2 regions of the Bacillus sp. FAU18 genome follow, and region 2 is predicted to be linked to the other one. Evidence: a T-box and tRNA genes for the amino acid it is inferred to sense, from the RefSeq annotation. Region 2 holds a T-box; the other holds one or more tRNA genes.

Region 1 (9,890 bases), 650 kb from region 2:
AATTCATGCAGTCTACTAGTTTTAAAGCCTTTTAAGCTCGTTAACTGGCCTTATGAGGAAACATCTCAAATCTATAGCCATGGCCGATCGATAGTCGGGTCCTGTACCATCAACTTCTTTAATCCATTTTTCCACTGTAGATGTTCTTTCTCTTTTGGACATAAAAACACCCCTTTAGACAATCTTATCCAAAGGGGTTAAACATTTATTACTCCACAGTAACACTCTTCGCAAGGTTACGCGGTTTATCAACATCACAGCCGCGATGCAGTGCAGCATAGTAAGCGATCAGCTGCAATGGAACAACAGATACCAACGGAGCAAGCGCTGGGTTTACTTCCGGCAGTACGAATCTGTCATCCGCATCGTCTAGGCCTTTCAGTGAGATGATGCATGTGTTTGCTCCGCGAGCGGCAACTTCTTTGACGTTTCCGCGGATGCTTAGGTTTACGTGCTCTTGAGTAGCCAATGCGAATACTGGTGTTCCTTGTTCGATCAAAGCAATCGTTCCGTGCTTCAGCTCTCCGCCGGCAAAACCTTCTGCCTGGATGTAAGAAATCTCTTTCAGCTTCAGTGCGCCTTCGACACATACGAAGTAGTCAAGGCCGCGTCCGATGAAGAAAGCATTTCTGGATACAGTCAGGTATTCACGAGCGATCATTTCCATTTCGTCTTTCTGGTCGCATAGAGCTTCCATTGCGTTTGCAGCGATACCGAGTTCTTTGACAAGGTCAAATCCGATATCGATGCCGTTTTTGTCAGCAGCTACAGAAGCAAGAACCGCAAGAACTGCGATTTGTGCAGTGTATGCTTTGGTTGACGCAACAGCGATCTCAGGGCCTGCATGAAGCAGCAATGTATAGTCAGCTTCACGAGAAAGCGTTGATCCAGGTACGTTTGTGATTGTCAGGGCTTTGTGTCCGAGCGCTTTGACTTGAACGAGAACCGCGCGGCTGTCTGCTGTTTCTCCGCTTTGAGAAAGGAAAATGAAGAGCGGTTTCTTAGACAGAAGCGGCATGTTGTAGGAGAATTCACTCGCTACATGCACTTCAACCGGCACGTTTGCCCACATTTCAATATATTGTTTACCGACAAGTCCTGCATGGTAGCTTGTTCCGCAGCCAATGATATAGATGCGGTCCGTTTCCGCTACAGCGGCAGCGATATCGCCAGGCACAGACAGCTTGCCGTTTTCATCTTGATACGTTTGGATGATTTTACGCATAACAACAGGCTGCTCATCCGTTTCTTTCAACATGTAGTGAGGGTACGTGCCTTTTTCAATATCACTGGCATCAAGCTCAGCAATATAAGACGCACGTGTAATCACGTCACCATCAAGGTTTTTGATGACAACTTGGTCATCAGTGACGATAACCATTTCTTTATCCATCAGCTCAACATATTCGTTGGTTACTTGAAGCATCGCCATTGCATCAGATGCCACGACGTTGAATGTATCTCCAAGACCTACTAATAGAGGGCTTTTGTTTTTCGCTACAAAAATCGTTTCTCTGTTGTCGTTATCGAATAAAGCAATTGCATAAGAGCCTTTTAACAGTGTAAGTGTTTTGCGGAACGCTTCTTCTGTCTCAAGTCCTCCATTGACGAATTGCTCGATTACTTGAACGACTACTTCTGTATCGGTGTCACTTTTGAGCTCTACATCTTGCAAATACTCTTGCTTCAGCTGAACATAGTTCTCGATCACGCCGTTATGGACAAGTGTAAAGCGACCCAGTGCGCTTTGATGCGGGTGAGCGTTCAGATAGCTTGGTTCGCCGTGTGTCGCCCAGCGAGTATGCCCAATTCCGGCTTTCGCTTCTACATTGGCATCCACAACTTCACGCAGATCTGCAATGCGTCCTTTTTCTTTGAACACATGGATTCCCTGTTCGTTGGCAACAGCAATACCAGCAGAGTCATAACCGCGATACTCAAGCTTTTCTAACCCTTTTAATAAAATTTCCTTCGCATCAAGCTGACCGATATAACCTACGATTCCACACATATTTTTCTTCCTCCTAAGATTGTAAAAGGAGACGAAGAAAGTCAAATTTCAAGGGGACTTTCAATCGTCCCCTCCTACATGTTTTTTGGAAGATCATGTGATTTCTCTTTGTTCAAGGAGTCACCCCCTTGGTTTGAAGAAATCCTTACGGCTGTGATCTGCACACTCAGCCGGGAGGCATCCGCCGAAAATTCGATAACCTCCATCCTCGTCAACTAAGCCTTTTTCCGGGCGCTTAGTTCGGGCGCTATAATTATAGGTAAAGCAATAATCCCGTCTTCTTTTCCTATTGAGAAAATAAGAACAAGACAAGCTTGATTTTACAACATGTGGCATAAACGGTCAATTGTTTTTTAAACAACTTTGCCGTATGTCTCACAATTATCTTATGTAAACCTCGCTTGTCTTGTTCACTCTCTGATAATAGACTTCGTTACTCTAATCCCATTTCTGACCGGACGACTTCAACAATGCGATTGACATACTCATCGCACAGCTCTTTCGTCTTCGCTTCAGCCATGACACGGACGAGCGGTTCAGTTCCTGAAGGGCGCACCAAAATCCGGCCGTCGCCGTTCATTTCTTTTTCAACTTCAGAAATAACTGCTTTTACTTTTTCATTTTCTTCAACTTTATATTTATCAGTCACTCTCACATTGACTAACAGCTGCGGGAACTTCTGCATTTCAGCTGCAAGCTCTGACAGTGGCTTGCCTGTGGCTTTCAAAGTGTTCATCAGCATAATAGCAGACAATAATCCGTCCCCTGTCGTGTTGTAATCAAGGAAAATAAGATGTCCTGACTGCTCTCCGCCGACGTTGTAGCCGTCTTTTTTCATTGCTTCTACTACGTAGCGGTCGCCGACAGCTGTCTGCACGCTTTTGATGCCTTCTTTTTCGAGCGCCTTATAGAAGCCGAGGTTGCTCATCACGGTTGAAACCAAAGTATCATCCTTTAAACGGCCCTCTGATTTCAGGTGTTTTGAGCATATGTACATGATTTGGTCGCCGTCTACAATATTTCCTTTTTCATCTACAGCAATCAGGCGGTCGCCGTCACCGTCGAACGCAAGACCGAGATCCGCGTTTTTCTCTTTGACAAACGCGCTGAGCGCTTCGGGATGAGTCGAACCGACGCCGTCATTAATGTTTAATCCGTTCGGGGAAGTCCCCATTGTAGAAACATCTGCATCTAAATCAGCAAACAGGTGTGTCGCCAAGGATGACGTTGCGCCATGGGCACAGTCCAATGCCACATGAATGCCTGTGAAATCTTCATCAGCTGTCTGTTTTAAGAATTGCAGATATTTTTGTCCGCCTTCAAAATAATCGTTTACAAGTCCAAGGTCTGCTCCGACAGGTCTTGGCAGCTTATCCTCAGGTTCGTCCATCAGGCGCTCAATTTCAGCCTCCTGTTCATCAGAAAGCTTAAATCCATCTCCCCCAAAGAATTTGATGCCGTTATCCTGCACTGGGTTATGAGAAGCGGAAATCATGACGCCCGCCTCTGCATCCATCGCTTTTGTCAAATAAGATACACCTGGTGTAGAAATGACACCTAGGCGCATGACTTCTGCGCCAATGGATAAAAGTCCGGCGACAAGGGCTCCCTCCAGCATATGGCCGGAGATGCGTGTATCGCGGCCTATCAGCACTTTTGGACGTTGTTTGTCTTTTGTCAGCACATAACCGCCGAAACGTCCGACTTTAAAGGCCAGCTCAGGTGTAAGCTCACTATTGGCGACACCTCTTACACCGTCTGTTCCAAAATACTTGCCCATTTTATAATCGCTCCTTTTTTATTCCGATGAGGATTGTGAATTCGCAGTGGATTCATCCTCATCCTGATCTTGGTTTTGATCTTTATTTTCGTCTTGGTTTTGATCGTTGCTGTTTTTATCAGTGTTCTTTGTATCTTCTTGCTGATTGTTCTTTTGATCATTTGTTTGTTTATCTGTGTCATCCTGATTCCCTGATGTATTGCTGCTGTTATCATTCGTTGATGTATTGCTTTTCTTAGACGTCAGCTTGATTTTGGCGTTTTTCCGCCCCAAGGACCAGGTTACATTCTGTGGCCCGTTCACTTCAAGCTTCACGCTATGCTCCCCGTCCTCTAAATCTGAAACATTCACATACAATTCAATATCTGATTTTTTCAGTTTTTTTATATTCGCGGGAGAGCCTTTAGCCGTTACGTCTATCGCTTGTGATTCAGGATCAAGAAATTCAATGTTTTGTGAGCTGCTCAGCCCTACAGTCTTGATAGGGACATTCTCGAACTTCTGATCCGCTTCACTATCGACTTCTATATGCAAAGTCACCTTTGACGGTGAGATTTTTTTGACACCGTCAGGAAGCGGAATATCTGCCTCGATATCGGAATCCTTGTTAATTTTACTTAAATCTAAGCTGACGCCGTCAATAAATTCAAGAGAATCCAACACATCCTGTGAGCCGTAAACCGTTACCTCACTGGGGCTGGATTCAATATTCGCTATGCTGACACCGTCAGGAAGGCTTCCTGTCCGTTCAATTTTAAAGGGCACTTTTTTACTCGGGCTTGTCACCGGAACGGTAATCTTGATGACCGAGGGCTCCACGTCGACAGGAAGCGCGTTTCCGTCTTTATCATAGACAGTCACTTTCGCTTCCTTTTCAATCGTTTCATCTGCGTTTTCCAAATTCACTGAAGCTTTTACAAGAGAAATATTATCGATGACATTTTTCGATCCGGTAATCTGCACATTTTTTGGACTGACAATCGGCTGCTCCGGAGAATAGCCTTTTTTCATCTTGCTTTTGTTGTAGTACTCCACTTCTACGGGAAAACTTTTGGTCGTCCGTTCCTGAATGGTCACTGTCGTAACAGACGGATTAATTGAGATTGTCAGCCCATCCGACACGTTTTTGGCCTTAAGCTCAACCTTATGTGTGCCGGTTTTCAAATGTTCCATATCGGCATATATTTCAAAGTTTTTGGTCTGCCGAGCCTTTTTCACAGCGCTTGTCGAGCCTTTTATCGTGACATTAACCGTTTGCGGAACACCCGTCACGACGTAATTTTCATCATCATAATACGCTTTAACCGGAATATCAGTCAGAGTTGCTTCATCAGTTGTTGATGTCGGAAAGAAAGATTCACCCGGTTTTTTCGGAGTCGGTGCTTGGTTGCTGTTAACCGCCACATAAAGCAAGAGCGCGAAAAGCAGAGCAATGATTTTCACAGCCCAGCGGTTGTTTAAGAATTTATCCATTTTTCTTGCCCCTCCAATACCAGCGGTTAGAAGAAGTGTCTCTGGTGTTTTTCTTAAACTCGGCTTCAAGCATTTCTTTCAGCGCTTCTTCTGTAAGCTCTCTGTGAAGGTCGCCGTTCTTTGCCACACTGACGCCGCCGGTCTCTTCAGACACAATAATCGTCAAACTGTCTGTTACTTCACTGATACCGACAGCTGCTCTGTGCCGCGTGCCCAGTTCTTTTGAAATAAACGGGCTCTCAGAAAGCGGCAGATAACAGGCGGCCGCGGCAATTTCATTATTTTTCATAATCACCGCACCGTCGTGAAGCGGGGTGTTTGGGATAAAAATATTGATCAGCAGCTCAGAGCTGACTTTGGCATTCAGTGGTATGCCGGTTTCAATATAATCCCCCATTCCAGTATCCCGCTCAATGGTCAGCAGGGCGCCTATACGGCGTTTCGCCATATAATTGATCGCTTTTGTAATGGCCTCAATCGTTTTCTGCTGCGCTTCTTCAACAGGCGTGCCGCTCCTCGAAAAAAAGCGGCCGCGGCCTAGCTGTTCAAGCGCTCTTCTCAGCTCAGGCTGAAAAATAATAATAATTGCTAAAAATCCCCATGTTATCGCTTGGTCCATCAGCCATTGAAGTGTGCTGAGGCCCAAATATTGGCTGGCCATACGAACAAGCACGATGACTACAATTCCTTTTAACAGCTGAACCGCTTTCGTGCCGCGTATCACCATAATCAATTTATATATCACATACCAAACAAGGAGAATATCAACGGCATTGCCGAGGTACTGCAAAAAAGGGATATCCTCAAAAGCCATTTCCTCGTCCTCCAAGATTTCAGTCATTTCGTATTTTGTGTTTTACGTGTTACGCATATGTACTTTACATAGCGAGCCCATTATACCACATTTCGATTTAGCAAGTGAAATGTGCCAGCCCTCTCAGCCCGCAAAAAAAGAGCAAAGCGGCTAACGCGCTTTACTCTTCTCCGTTCGGACTGAATGCATCGAGTACACTTTTCCCCGCAGACTTCATCTTGTACCATGTCCAGTCGAATAATTGATTGATTTCTTCAATCTGACCGGTGACTTGTCCAGCAGAGGCCATATACTTTTCGCCGTTTACGACGGTTACATCCCCGTCTATTTTGCCTTTAATAATCAGCTTGCCGTTTTTGACAGTGACATCACCTGTGACCGTCTCACCTTCTGGCACGGTCACAGTATGGTTATGAACCACAAGATTCGGCTGCTTGGATACGCTGAAATTGTGGTCATTATGCCAGCTGTTAAAAAAACCTCCGCCCATCAAAATGATGAATACCGCAGCAGCTGCGATAACGGGATGGGTTCTGAACCATCTTTTTACAGAAGCTCTTTTCTTCTCCTTAGGCAATTTTGCCATGACATTAGCGGTAAAATCCGCGGGGGCTTCGACATGCGATGTGCTCCGTACGAGCGCTATGGATTTCTCCATCTCGTAAAAATGCTTTCTGCATTTCTCGCATGTCTCCAGATGTTCATTTAATACGTGTTCATCTTTTGGAAGGATATCTCCATCAAGATGCATATGCATAAGCTGCACAATTTGTTCAGGACAGCTCATTTCATCACCCCACTTAAAGATCCCTTAATTGTTTTCTAAGAGCCTCTCTGCCTCTGTGAATCCGCGTTTTCACAGTCCCCACAGGAATGTTTAGAATCTCCCCAATTTCAATTAATGAGAGTTCGTCAATATACTTTAATACGATGACTGTTCTGTATTTGTCAGGAAGCTTTAAAATTTTCTGCTGTATCGTGTTTGAGAGCTCCAGCGACACAACTGCATCTTCAGGCAAAACACCATCTGCGGCGATTTGAGAATACATGGTCAAGCCTTCCGTACCAGCCACTTCTGCATCGAGGTAATAATCCGGCTTCTTTTTGCGAATGCGGTCAATGGTCAAATTGGTCGCGATTCGATAAAGCCAAGTTGAAAATTTCCGGTTAATATCAAAACTGTCGATATTAACGTACGCTCTGATGAAAGCTTCCTGTGCAATATCCTCCGCCTCATGCACATTGCCAAGCATACGGTAGCAAAGCTGATAAATTTTATCTTTGTAAATATCTACGATGTCCGCAAATGCATCCTGGTCGCCTTTTTTGACTTGTTTAATTCTTTTTTTAATCATCATTTCCATATTTATCTAACCTCTGCCTTCACCGGTCTGTATGTATACGAGCTTCGTTTCAAAAGGTTTCAATTTTTTTATAAAATAAGTTTATCAAATTTTTGGCAGGGTGTAGATGGTAATTCGTGAATAAACTACCTTAACATATTTTTAAAATTATTATACAGACTGAACAGTTAGAAGTTGGAATGATTTTTCCGAAAAGAAAAAAGACACCTTTTGATCAAAGGTGTCTGTGACTGGGCTAGCTGGATTCGAACCAACGCATGACGGAGTCAAAGTCCGTTGCCTTACCGCTTGGCTATAGCCCAATAATGGTGGAGGGGGGCAGATTCGAACTGCCGAACCCTGAGGGAGCGGATTTACAGTCCGCCGCGTTTAGCCACTTCGCTACCCCTCCACATAAAATTTTGAAAAAACAGTGCCGGCAAGAGGACTTGAACCCCCAACCTACTGATTACAAGTCAGTTGCTCTACCAATTGAGCTACACCGGCAAGATGGTGGAGGATGACGGGCTCGAACCGCCGACCCTCTGCTTGTAAGGCAGATGCTCTCCCAGCTGAGCTAATCCTCCAAATGGTGACCCGTACGGGATTCGAACCCGTGTTACCGCCGTGAAAGGGCGGTGTCTTAACCGCTTGACCAACGGGCCGTTGTGTTCTCGTCGAGCTGACAAAAGTTATTATATACAGGTCACCCCCTGTTTGTAAAGAGGAAAATTAAATTTTTTATTTTCAAACTTTTTAACTCCTTTTTTAACTGAAAAAGCCTCCCAACTAAAGCCATTTATTTTATGATAGAGACAAGCAAAGCAAGAGAGGAGAAACCAATATGATTCTAGTCAGTTCTTGCCTTGGAGGCATTGAATGCAGATATAACGGCTCTCACGCAGCGTCGGAGAAAATCAGAAAACTCGTCGATGAAAAGAAAGCAGTCATGGCTTGCCCTGAACTTCTCGGCGGCTTCTCTACCCCACGCGAACCCGCAGAAATCATAGGAGGCACCGGCGAGGATGTCCTCAATGGAACAGCGAAAATCGTGACAGCTTCAGGAGAAGACGTCACAGAACTATATATGGAAGGCGCCGCGAAAACATTGGCTTACGCAAAAGAAATCAACGCTTCTGCCGTCATATTAAAAGAAAACAGTCCATCTTGCGGAAGCGGGTTTATCTATAACGGCACCTTCTCTGGCAAAAAAATCACCGGCAACGGAGTAACCGCCGCATTGTTAAAACAAGCGGGCTACCAGGTCATTTCGGAAAACAAGCTTGACGACATCTTGTAAGGAGGCCACCCCATGACTCAAGACATTTCTTTATCCTTCTATAAGCCTGAACACTTGCCCGAGCTTCAAGCATTCACGCTCACCAACGATGACAAACGCTTTACCTCCCTCCCGAAAGAGGTGCTGTCTCAGGCTCTGGGCATACAGGACCGATACCCGGTTGTCATCTTAAAAGACGACCTTCCGGTCGGTTTTTTCATTTTACATGCATCAAAAGAAACGCTTGCTTCCTATTCTAACAATCCATTTGCTTTACTGCTCAGCTCCCTGTCTTTAAACGCTGTGCACCACGGAAAAGGCTATGCGAAAAAAGCCATGATTTTGCTTCCCGCTTTTGTGAGCGGATATTTTCCATGGTGCGACGAAATCATCTTGGCCGTCAATCATCTGAACATACGCGCAAAACACCTTTATATGAAAAGCGGGTTCCTTGATAAAGGACGGCGAAGAATCGGGCCGCTTGGAGAACAGTTGATCCTTCATCATTTCTTATAGTCTTGAGTGAAATAAAATTTCAAAAATTAAAAAACATAGTTGAAATATCATAACAGAAATGAATATACTGAATATTGAGATATATCATTTTAAAACAGGGGGCATCCTCATGTCAGAACCATTAAACATTCACCGTCTTACAACGGAATCACGCAATAGCCAAACAGTTGAAATCCACAAAGCAAACACTCTCGGCATCCTCAAAATGATCAACAACGAAGATATGAAAGTCGCTGCAGCCGTTCAGGAGGTTCTCCCCGACATCAAAACAGCTGTAGACTGCGCATATGAATCGTTTCAAAATGGAGGCCGGCTCATATATACAGGCGCCGGTACAAGCGGCAGACTCGGCGTCATGGATGCTGTTGAATGTCCTCCCACCTACAGCGTAAGCCCAGATCAGGTCATCGGAATCATGGCTGGAGGCCCCAAAGCCTTTTTACAGGCAGCAGAGGGCATTGAAGACAGTGAAGAAGCAGGAGCTGAAGATTTAAGAAACATACAGCTCACTTCAAATGACACCGTCATTGCCATCGCAGCAAGCGGCCGCACACCCTACGCCGCAGGCGCCCTAAGATACGCCCGCAAAGTCGGAGCACACACCATCGCCCTTACTTGCAATGAAAATTCCGCCATCAGCAAGGATGCGGATCACAGCATTGAGGTTGTCGTCG
Region 2 (9,890 bases):
TACGGCTCGTGCGGCTGCATGTAGAGTACTTCTGAAATATATTGAGGCTGGAGATAGGGCATCATCAAGAGAGATTTTAATTGGAGAATAAAATGAGGCAGCGGCAGCGTTAAATATTCACGCTGTTTTTCTCCTTCCTCAATGATCAGCTGAAAGATATACTTTTCCTTCATTAGATATGTCGACATAATTTCCCTGATTAATGTGGAGTCAATTGTAACTTCCCGGTAGACAAAACGAGTTAATTGACGATGATTATGCTGATAGGATAAAATATCGAAAACCAATTGAAGAAGATGTTCCTGCGTGCTTTGAGAAGAGATATTGCTTGCCGCTGTTTCAAGCGTTTTGCTGTAGCCTTCGTAAAACTCTGAAACTAAGTGTTCCATCAAGCCTCCTTTGCCTTTAAAATAGTAGGAGATGTGCGCAACATTTACATCAGCTGACTTTGCGATTTCACGGACAGACGTGCCAGAAAATCCTTTTTGGTTAAAAAGCATGACAGCAGATTCAATAATTTTGTCTTTGGTGCTTACTTTCATACGGCTCACTCCTTCCTCTTGATACTATTCAAGCAGAAAGCCGCTGTTCCTGTAAGAACTTATCGACAAATGCCGGCAGAAAAGCCGGAACTTTGTTTTATATTATAGAAAAAGTGAGGGTTTTCCATGTTCCATGTCGAAAAACAATCTGGAGATAAAGAAAAAGACTATCAGCTTCTGCTAAAACAGCTCGAAGCCATGACCGAAGACGAAACAGACCAAATAGCTAACTATGCAAATGCCTCAGCGCTGCTGTATCATTCGCTGCCTGAAGTCAACTGGGCGGGTTTCTATTTTGCCAAAGAAGAGGATGGACAGCTTGTGTTAGGTCCGTTCCAAGGCCTGCCGGCATGTGTTCGGATTCCTTTCGGCAGAGGGGTTTGCGGCACAGCGTACGCAAACGGAAAAGTGGAACGTGTTGAGGATGTAAACGCGTTTCCTGGACATATCGCCTGCGATGCAGCGTCTCAATCAGAAATTGTGCTTCCGATTCGTGTAGACGGAAAAATTGTCGGCGTCTTGGACATCGACAGCCCAGTGAAAAACCGTTTCGACGAAATTGATGAAAAATACTTAACTCAATTTGCCGAAACGCTAGAAAAAGCGTTAGCTCAGTAATATAAAAGCCCAAAACTGATATCGTTTTGGGCTTTTTTTATTTTATTGAGTCATGAATCATCAAACGGTTTTTCCCGCTCCGTTTCGCGCTGTAGAGCGCTTCATCTGCCTCATGCACAAGCTCTTTCAGCGACTTTTTTGTTTCTGTCGTCCAGCAGGATATACCGCAGGAAATGGTTACCTCGGGTTTCGTATTTTTTCTGACCGCATAAACCAGTCGCTCGGTAATCCGTTTCCCCACTGCAACCGGCACATTTGGCAAATAAATCGCCAGCTCCTCGCCTCCCCAGCGGGCACCGACATCATGCTTTCGGATGTTGCTTTTAATCACTGAAGCGACTTGAATTAAAATCTCGTCCCCAGTCTGATGGCCGTACGTATCATTTACATTCTTAAAATTATCAATATCAACAAGAATAAAAACACCCTTTTGGTGGATTTTCATGCTGTATTGAATTTTTTCATCTAAATACGCTCGTGAATACAGTTCAGTCAGCTGATCTGTTTTCACGAGATGCTCAAGGCGGTCGCGGAGCATTGAATTGGTTACAGCCAGTGTCGCGTGATGAATCAGCGCCTGAAACAGCTTGTACATTTCAAATGTAAAAGCGTACAGCTCCTGTTTCAATAAAACCGCAAAACCTAGAAGCCGGTCGTTTTGAATCATCGGAGCAGCCATCAGCGAGCCGTACCCCGCCTTCCCAAAAACAGACTGGCCATTCCCGATGAAAACCCCTTTTTCACCTTCATACAGCTTTTCTTTCAGCTCATTATAAAAATCTGACGGCTTCGCTTCTTTAAAAAATGCTGTGCTGCCTGGGAGCAATGTTAGGTTTTCAAAATGGTCTATATGAAAAAATCCCACTTCTTCTGCCTGAAACGATTCTGCCATTCTCACAGCCAGATCATTCATTGTATCAGTCAGTGTCAGCCGCTGATTCAGGCGGCGTGATGTTTCATTAATCAATTCCAAATTTGCGATGCTTGCTTTGGATTGTTCGTAGAGCTGGGCATTTTCAAACGCTTTTCCCGCGGCGTTTGCTAACAGCGACATTTCATCAAGGCAGGCATCAGTAAGAAAGCTGTCACCCGTTCCCTCAGCCTTCAACACCCCGTATGTGCCCTGCTGTCCTTTGATCGGAATATAGGCGGCAGATTCATTTTTCCGCAAAATGTCCCCGGACAAATACACTTTGAGCGCAAAGGAATCGGATTTTTCCCCTTCCATATACAGCTCTTTTGCAGGAATCCCTAAACATTGGTCTTGATCGTGCGATATAAATAAAGAAAACTCAAAAAGAGAAAATGTGCTGGTCAAGCTTTCTAAAAGCTGCTTCAGCACATCTGTCTGATCAAGCAGTGAATGGAACAGCTCCGTCATTTTGTATATCTTTTTTTGGTAGATCGTTTTGTTATAGAGTCTTTCCTGTTTCATCGACTGGTTTAAAAATGAAGCAACCACGTCCGGAAGCCCTTCAGGAATCTCTTCATCCTGCCTGCACGCAAGATGGAAACGCCTGCCGGAGCCGTCCTCAATCAGATAACATGAAGCGTTTATTTTTGAAGCGGAAAAACGCGCTTCACCATCTGCCAGTTTTGTCACAAAGTCTGATGATGACGGTGTAAGCGAAACACAAAGGGTTGAAAAATAGGTTTGAATAGCCGAAGTCAGCCATATTAAAGAGTCGGTGAATGTGACTTTTTCAGATTTGGTTAATAAAAAATCGAGCATATGATAATGAAAGGCGGATAATTGATCTTTAGTTTGTTCTACCATGTTTTTATCACCTAAAAGTTTACCACTAATTTTTGTTTATTATATCATAAACGGTGAAGCAATAATGGAGGAATGGTTGACTTCAAAACAAATAAATTATATAATGACCTTTGTGTGAAATATTGCAGCCTTTTTGTTCAGCTTCTATGTTTTCATTTTGTTCCTTATCAATAAGGTGTATCGTGTAACTCTCTGCTGCTGGAGCGAGGATACATGAAAACAAAATGTGCATGGTCGAATAGAGCAGACGGTTTTTATTTTCCACAAAAATAAAACCAAAGGAGGAGTCACATTATGGCTCGCTATACAGGTCCATCTTGGAAACTGTCTCGCCGTCTAGGAATCTCTCTTAGCGGTACAGGAAAAGAATTAGAAAAACGCCCTTACGCTCCAGGTCCACACGGCCCAGGACAACGTAAAAAATTATCAGAATACGGTTTGCAATTGCAAGAAAAGCAAAAGCTTCGTCACATGTACGGTGTAAACGAACGTCAATTCCGCACTTTGTTTGACAAAGCTGGCAAACTAGCTGGTAAACACGGTGAAAACTTCATGATTCTTTTAGATTCTCGTCTTGATAACGTTGTGTACAAGCTAGGTTTAGCACGTACTCGCCGTCAAGCTCGCCAATTGGTTAACCACGGTCACATTCTTGTAGACGGAAGCCGCGTTGATATCCCGTCTTACCTAGTGAAACCTGGTCAAACAATCGGTGTTCGCGAAAAATCAAGAAACCTTTCTATCATCAAAGAATCTGTTGAAGTGAACAACTTTGTTCCTGAATACCTTACTTTCGACGCTGAAAAGCTTGAAGGTACTTTCACTCGTCTTCCTGAGCGTTCTGAACTTGCTCCGGAAATTAACGAAGCGCTTATCGTTGAGTTCTACTCTCGTTAATCGTTTTAAAAACCCCTGCCGCTATGCGGTCGGGGTTTTTTTATCGTCTATTTTGTCTTTTGCCTCTTGCTGGCCAACACTATCCTGCGCCTGCTGCTCCCAATAATCCCGCTGCAGCCGTTCTTTTGCAATCGTACACATGAGATTCACGCTTTAGCGCTCCTTTCATTTAAAAGGTGGTGATTGGTCGTGTTTGCCCTATCTAATATACTCTTTTCCTTTCATTCCTATGCGGTAAACAAAAAGATCCTTTGCCTTCAGTGGCAAAGGATCTTTTTCTTATTTATACGTCACAAGGAAGTATTTTTTCTTCCCGCGGCGCAGAACAGTAAATTGATTTTCGATACGGTCTTCAGCTGATAGGGTATAATTTATTTCCGTCTGGCGTTCACCGTTAATGTAAACAGCTCCGTTTTGAATGTCTTCACGCGCTTGGCGTTTAGAAGGAGATAATTTAGATTGCACCAACACATCTACAAGTGAAAACTCTTGGGTGCTGTCAACTTCCATAGAAGGAACATCTTTAAAGCCTACCTTTACGTCTTGAGCAGAAAGCTCTTTAATATTGCCGCTGAACAGCGCTTGGGAGATGTTGATGGCTTGCTCCAGCGCCTCGCGTCCGTGAACAAGTGATGTCACTTCTTCTGCCAGGCGTTTTTGTGCTTCACGTTTTTCTGGCGCCGTTTCTGTTTTTTCAGCGTATGCTTCAATTTCCTCTTTTGAAAGGAACGTAAAGTATTTCAAGTATTTGACAACGTCACGGTCGTCTGTGTTGATCCAGAATTGATAGAATTCATATGGCGATGTTTTTTCTTTATCAAGCCAGATCGCGCCGCCTTCCGTTTTCCCGAACTTCGTGCCGTCTGCTTTTGTGACAAGCGGAATCGTTAGGCCGAACGCTTTTGCTCCTTCTTCTTCTGATTTTCTGATCAGTTCAAGACCCGCTGTGATATTGCCCCACTGATCGCTTCCGCCGATTTGCAGTTTACAGTTTTTGTCTCTGTAAAGATTTAAGAAATCATAAGATTGAAGAATCATGTAGCTGAATTCTGTGTACGAGATGCCGGATTCAATTCTTGAGCTGACCGTATCTTTTGCCAGCATGTAATTGATGCCGAAATTTTTACCAACGTCTCGAAGGAAATCGATCACATTCATTTTGCCGATCCAGTCAAAGTTGTTCGCGATGACAGCTGGGTTTTCTGCTGCTTCAAAATCTAGAAATCTGGACAGCTGGTTTTTGATTTTTTGGGACCATTCGGATACGATGTCAGCAGTGTTTAATGTACGCTCTGCTTTTTTTCCGCTTGGATCACCGATGAGGCCCGTCGCGCCGCCCACAAGCGCAATCGGATGATGCCCTGCAAGCTGAAAACGGCGAAGTGTTAAAATAGGCAGCAGGTGTCCGATATGCAAGCTGTCTGCTGTCGGGTCAAAGCCTGAGTACAAGCGAATTTTTTCTTCATTCAGCTGTTTATTTAACCCTTCTTCATCTGTCATTTGCTGAATCAATCCGCGGAAGGATAAGTCTTCAAGTAAGTTAGTCATAAGATAAAGCTCCTTTTTTGATTAAAATAAAAAACGCCCCTTCGTTTACACGAAGGGACGATTGATTATCGCGGTACCACCCTACTAATAAGAGAATGCAAACATTCGTCTTATCACTTTGCCTGATAACGGATCAGGTCCGTTCTTTCACTACTGAAAGCCTGGCCGGCTTTGTTTGCAAAAGCGGTTCATGAGTGTATTCGATATATCCGTCTGTGCTGATTTTCACCGGCCATCAGCTCTCTGGAACGTAAGGATATTCTACTTGTCTCAATCTTTACCTTTTCATATGAAGCTATATCATTTTTAACATAAATAAAATCCTGTGTCAACGCCGCCTTTTAATCCTCCATTGTTGACAGATCTCCAGCCGGCAGATTAAGCTCCCATGCCTTCAGCACGCGCCTCATGATCTTTCCGCTTCGGGTTTTCGGAAGCTTATCTTTAAATTCGATCTCACGCGGAGCCGCATGGGCTGCAAGACCCTGCTTTACAAATAGGCGGATCTCTTCTTTCAGTTTATCAGACGGCTCAAATCCTTCCCTGAGTGCAATAAAGGCTTTAATGATTTCTCCACGCACCGGGTCAGGCTTTCCGATTACGCCTGCTTCTGCAATAGCCGGATGTTCGACAAGCTTGCTTTCCACTTCAAATGGGCCGACGCGCTCACCGGAGGTCATGATGACGTCATCAACTCTGCCTTGGAACCAAAAGTATCCCTCTTCATCCATGTAAGCAGAATCCCCAGACACATACCAGCCGCCCGGCATGAAATACGATTCATACTTTTCAGCGTTATTCCAAATGGTATGCATCATGGAAGGCCAGCCCTTTTTGATGGCGAGATTGCCCATTCGGTATGGCGGTAGCTCGTTGCCTTGATTGTCAACGATCGCTGCCTCCACTCCTGGAATCGGCTTACCCATTGAACCCGGTTTAATATCCATGCAAGGATAGTTGCAGATGAGCTGACTGCCCGTTTCGGTCATCCACCATGTATCATGAATTCGTTTGTTAAAAACTTTATGTCCCCATCTGATGACTTCCGGATTTAGCGGCTCACCGACACTGAGCACATGCCGTAGTGAAGTTAGATCATATTTCGCAGCCATTTCATCTCCCGCTCCCATCAGCATCCGAAAAGCGGTCGGCGCGCTGTACCAGACATTGACGCCAAGCTGTTCAATCGTTCCATACCAGCTTTCCGGGCTGAAACGTCCGCCGACGATGACATTTGTCGCTCCGTTCAGCCACGGTGCAAAAATGCCATATACCGTACCTGTCACCCAGCCTGGATCAGCCGTGCACCAATAAATGTCTTCTTCCTTTAAATCAAGGACCCACTTTCCTGTTTGATATTGCTGAATCATCGCTTCATGGACATGCAGCACGCCCTTTGGCGTACCAGTGGAACCTGATGTATAGTGAAGCAGAAAGCCGTCTTTTTTATCCATCCATTCGATATCCAGTCTTGTGCTTTCCTGTTTCACTGCTTCATCATAATTGATGATATTCGTGCCGCTCTCAGCCTCTCCCCCGACTACGAAGACATGCTGCAAGTGAGGCAGTTTGTCTACCGGTATTCTCTCCAGCAGCTCAGGCGTTGTGACAACAACCTTTGCCTCACTGTTTTCAAGCCGGTCTTTCACCGCTCCCTCCATAAATGCTTCGAACAGCGGCCCGGCGATGGCGCCAATTTTGATTGCGCCTAGCATAATAAAATAAAGCTCGGGTGATCTCGGCATAAAAATAAAAACGCGGTCCCCTTTTTCCACATTTCCATACCGTCTCAGCACATTCCCGGCTCTGTTTGATTCTTCCTTCATTTCTTTAAATGTGTATTTTTCATCCCTTTTTGCGTCTTTATAATAAAGCGCTACTTTGTTTTTTCGAAACGATTCGGCATGGCGGTCAATCGCTTCATACGCCGCATTCAGTTTCCCTGTCTCATGCCAAGAGAAATGTTTCTCTGCCTCGGCCCAATCAAAATGCCGGTACGTTTCTTCATAGTTTTTTAAGTTATGATCCCCCTCTATTGCTGGTAACGCTTTCAAATTCATGCCCAAACATCCCCCTTTGCTGAAGTTGTCACAATTATTATAGTATATATTCATATTCTTCTCAATTTTTAAAATATAAACCATGTTGAAAACGCTTTATAATTTGGTATTCTTAAAGAAGGCATGTATTTTTATAAGAATTGATGGGACGGTGAATTAGTGGAACATCATAAAACATACCATTCAGCAAACATCAAAACAGCAACCGGCTCTTTACTGATAGAAGGGCCTGTCTCTCCAGAGGATTTGGCAGGTTATGAGTTTCATAAAGATTTAACCGCATTTCGTCCGCCTCGCGAGCAGCATGAAGCGCTAGTCGACATTGCAGGCCTTCCCGAAGGGCGCATTATTATTGCCAGAGACGGCCGAACCATTGTCGGCTATGTCACGTATTTATATCCTGACCCGCTCGAAAGATGGTCTGAAGGAAATATGGAGGACTTGATTGAGCTCGGAGCCATCGAAGTAGCGCCGGACTATCGGGGATGCGCTGTCGGAAAGACGCTCCTGACCGTCAGCATGATGGATGAACAAATGGAAAACTACATTGTGATGACGACAGAATATTACTGGCATTGGGATTTAAAAGGGATGAAAAAAGATGTGTGGGAATACAGAAAGATCATGGAAAAGATGATGAATGCAGGCGGATTGGTCTGGTTTGCAACGGATGAGCCGGAGATCAGCTCCCACCCTGCAAACTGTCTGATGGCCCGCATTGGAAAAAACGTCAGCCAAGAATCAATTGAGCAATTTGACAGGCTCCGTTTTTATCATCGTTATATGTATTAACTGACACTGACAAAGGGGAAAAAATAATGATTGTTGAGCAAATCATGAAAAGAGATGTCATTACATTAACGAAGACGGATACGCTTGAAACAGCAATATGCAAATTGAAGGAATTCCATATCAGGCATCTGCCTGTTGTAGATGAAGAACGACACGTGATCGGCATGATTACAGACAGAGACATGAAACAGGCCAGCCCGAGTATTTTTGAAGAAAACAAACGAAGCCTATTTCTCACACGAAGCGTAGATTCAATTATGAAAAAAGATGTTGTCTGCGCCCATCCGTTAGATTTTGTCGAAGAAATATCAGCCGTGTTCTACGAGCATGGCATCGGCTGCCTTCCAGTGGTACACCATCAAAAATTAATAGGCATTTTAACAAAAACCGATTTGCTGCGGACGTTTGTCAAATTGACAGGCGCTGACCAGCCGGGATCGCAAATTGAGATAAAAGTAAACGACATCACCAAAAGCCTCGCTGAGATCAGCAGTCTTTGCCAAGACCTTCAAGTGAAAATATTAAGCGTGCTTGTTTATCCGCATGACGATCCCGGTGTAAAAGTGCTTGTCTTCCGTGTAAAAACGATGAATCCGCTGCCGTTTTTGCAGGCATTACAAAGAAATGGACACCACGTCGTATGGCCGTCAGAGCAAAGGGATCTGCTATGAGAGACAGTGTATTTATCTATTCTCCATCCTACCAAACCTATATGTTTCATCAGGAGCATCCCTTTAATCAGCAGCGGGTTCTGTTAACATATGATTTGCTTAAGATGATCAATGCCTTTGATGATGGAGACATTGTCACCCCCAGACTCGCTTCAGAAGAGGAGCTTTCCCTTGTCCACACGGACGATTACATTCAGGCCGTAAAGCTTGCGGGCGCCGGAAAGCTTCCCGCTGAAGAAGGAGAAAGCTACGGGCTCGGCACTGAAGACACACCCGTCTTTGCCGGCATGCACGAAGCGGCATCCCTCTTGGTCGGCGGCACTTTAACGGCCGCAGACTGGGTCATGTCAGGACAAGCCCTGCATGCGGCAAACCTTGGTGGAGGGCTTCATCATGGCTTTCGCGGGAGAGCATCAGGATTCTGCATATACAACGACAGCGCTGTGGCGATTCAATATATCCAGAAAAAATATAGCGCCAGAGTGCTTTATATTGATACGGACGCCCACCACGGGGACGGTGTGCAATTTACATTTTACGATAATCCTGACGTATGCACGCTGTCCATTCATGAAACAGGAAGGTATTTATTCCCTGGAACCGGCCAGATCCAAGAAAAAGGCAGCGGAAAAGGATATGGCTATTCCTTTAATATCCCGCTTGACGCTTTTACAGAGGATGATTCTTTTCTTGAGGCTTACCGGACAGCAGCTTCAGAAGTCGCCGCGTATTTCGAGCCTGATGTCATTATCAGCCAAAACGGCGCCGATGCCCATTACTACGACCCGCTGACGCATTTATCAGCAACAATCAATATATACGAAGAAATCCCCCGTCTTGCACACACTTTGGCTCATCAATATTGTGGAGGGAAATGGATTGCAGTCGGAGGCGGCGGATATGATATTTGGCGTGTCGTGCCCCGCGCCTGGGCCAGAATATGGCTTGAAATGAAGGGAATTGACCCGGGACACGAGATCCCGCC

The links. The T-box of region 2 lies ahead of tyrS (tyrosine--tRNA ligase). A T-box ahead of a tRNA ligase gene usually reads a tRNA of that ligase, here a tRNA-Tyr.
Region 1: it has a tRNA-Tyr gene. The T-box ahead of tyrS (tyrosine--tRNA ligase) is inferred to sense a tRNA for this amino acid. The anticodon was not compared.

What each region holds. Positions count from the first base shown of each region.
Region 1 is NZ_JBVYHZ010000004.1:191,590-201,479, reverse strand. Features, by position in the region: gene AC0OMU_RS12145 (hypothetical protein) at 22-162, opposite strand; gene glmS (glutamine--fructose-6-phosphate transaminase (isomerizing)) at 209-2,011, opposite strand; gene glmM (phosphoglucosamine mutase) at 2,445-3,791, opposite strand; gene cdaR (CdaA regulatory protein CdaR) at 3,810-5,264, opposite strand; gene cdaA (diadenylate cyclase CdaA) at 5,257-6,078, opposite strand; gene rsiW (anti-sigma-W factor RsiW) at 6,239-6,865, opposite strand; gene sigW (RNA polymerase sigma factor SigW) at 6,879-7,442, opposite strand; tRNA gene AC0OMU_RS12110 (tRNA-Gln) at 7,673-7,744, opposite strand; tRNA gene AC0OMU_RS12105 (tRNA-Tyr) at 7,749-7,833, opposite strand; tRNA gene AC0OMU_RS12100 (tRNA-Thr) at 7,856-7,928, opposite strand; tRNA gene AC0OMU_RS12095 (tRNA-Val) at 7,933-8,008, opposite strand; tRNA gene AC0OMU_RS12090 (tRNA-Glu) at 8,012-8,086, opposite strand; gene AC0OMU_RS12085 (2-thiouracil desulfurase family protein) at 8,266-8,721, shown strand; gene AC0OMU_RS12080 (GNAT family N-acetyltransferase) at 8,734-9,216, shown strand; gene murQ (N-acetylmuramic acid 6-phosphate etherase) at 9,326-9,890, shown strand, end outside.
Region 2 is NZ_JBVYHZ010000004.1:844,413-854,302, forward strand. Features, by position in the region: gene refZ (transcriptional regulator RefZ) at 1-542, opposite strand, end outside; gene AC0OMU_RS15405 (GAF domain-containing protein) at 669-1,160, shown strand; gene AC0OMU_RS15410 (diguanylate cyclase domain-containing protein) at 1,198-2,937, opposite strand; gene rpsD (30S ribosomal protein S4) at 3,232-3,834, shown strand; gene sr7p (small protein SR7P) at 3,856-3,984, opposite strand; gene tyrS (tyrosine--tRNA ligase) at 4,114-5,382, opposite strand; T-box leader at 5,433-5,669, opposite strand; gene acsA (acetate--CoA ligase) at 5,724-7,442, opposite strand; gene acuA (acetoin utilization protein acetyltransferase AcuA) at 7,602-8,234, shown strand; gene AC0OMU_RS15440 (acetoin utilization AcuB family protein) at 8,261-8,905, shown strand; gene AC0OMU_RS15445 (acetoin utilization protein AcuC) at 8,902-9,890, shown strand, end outside.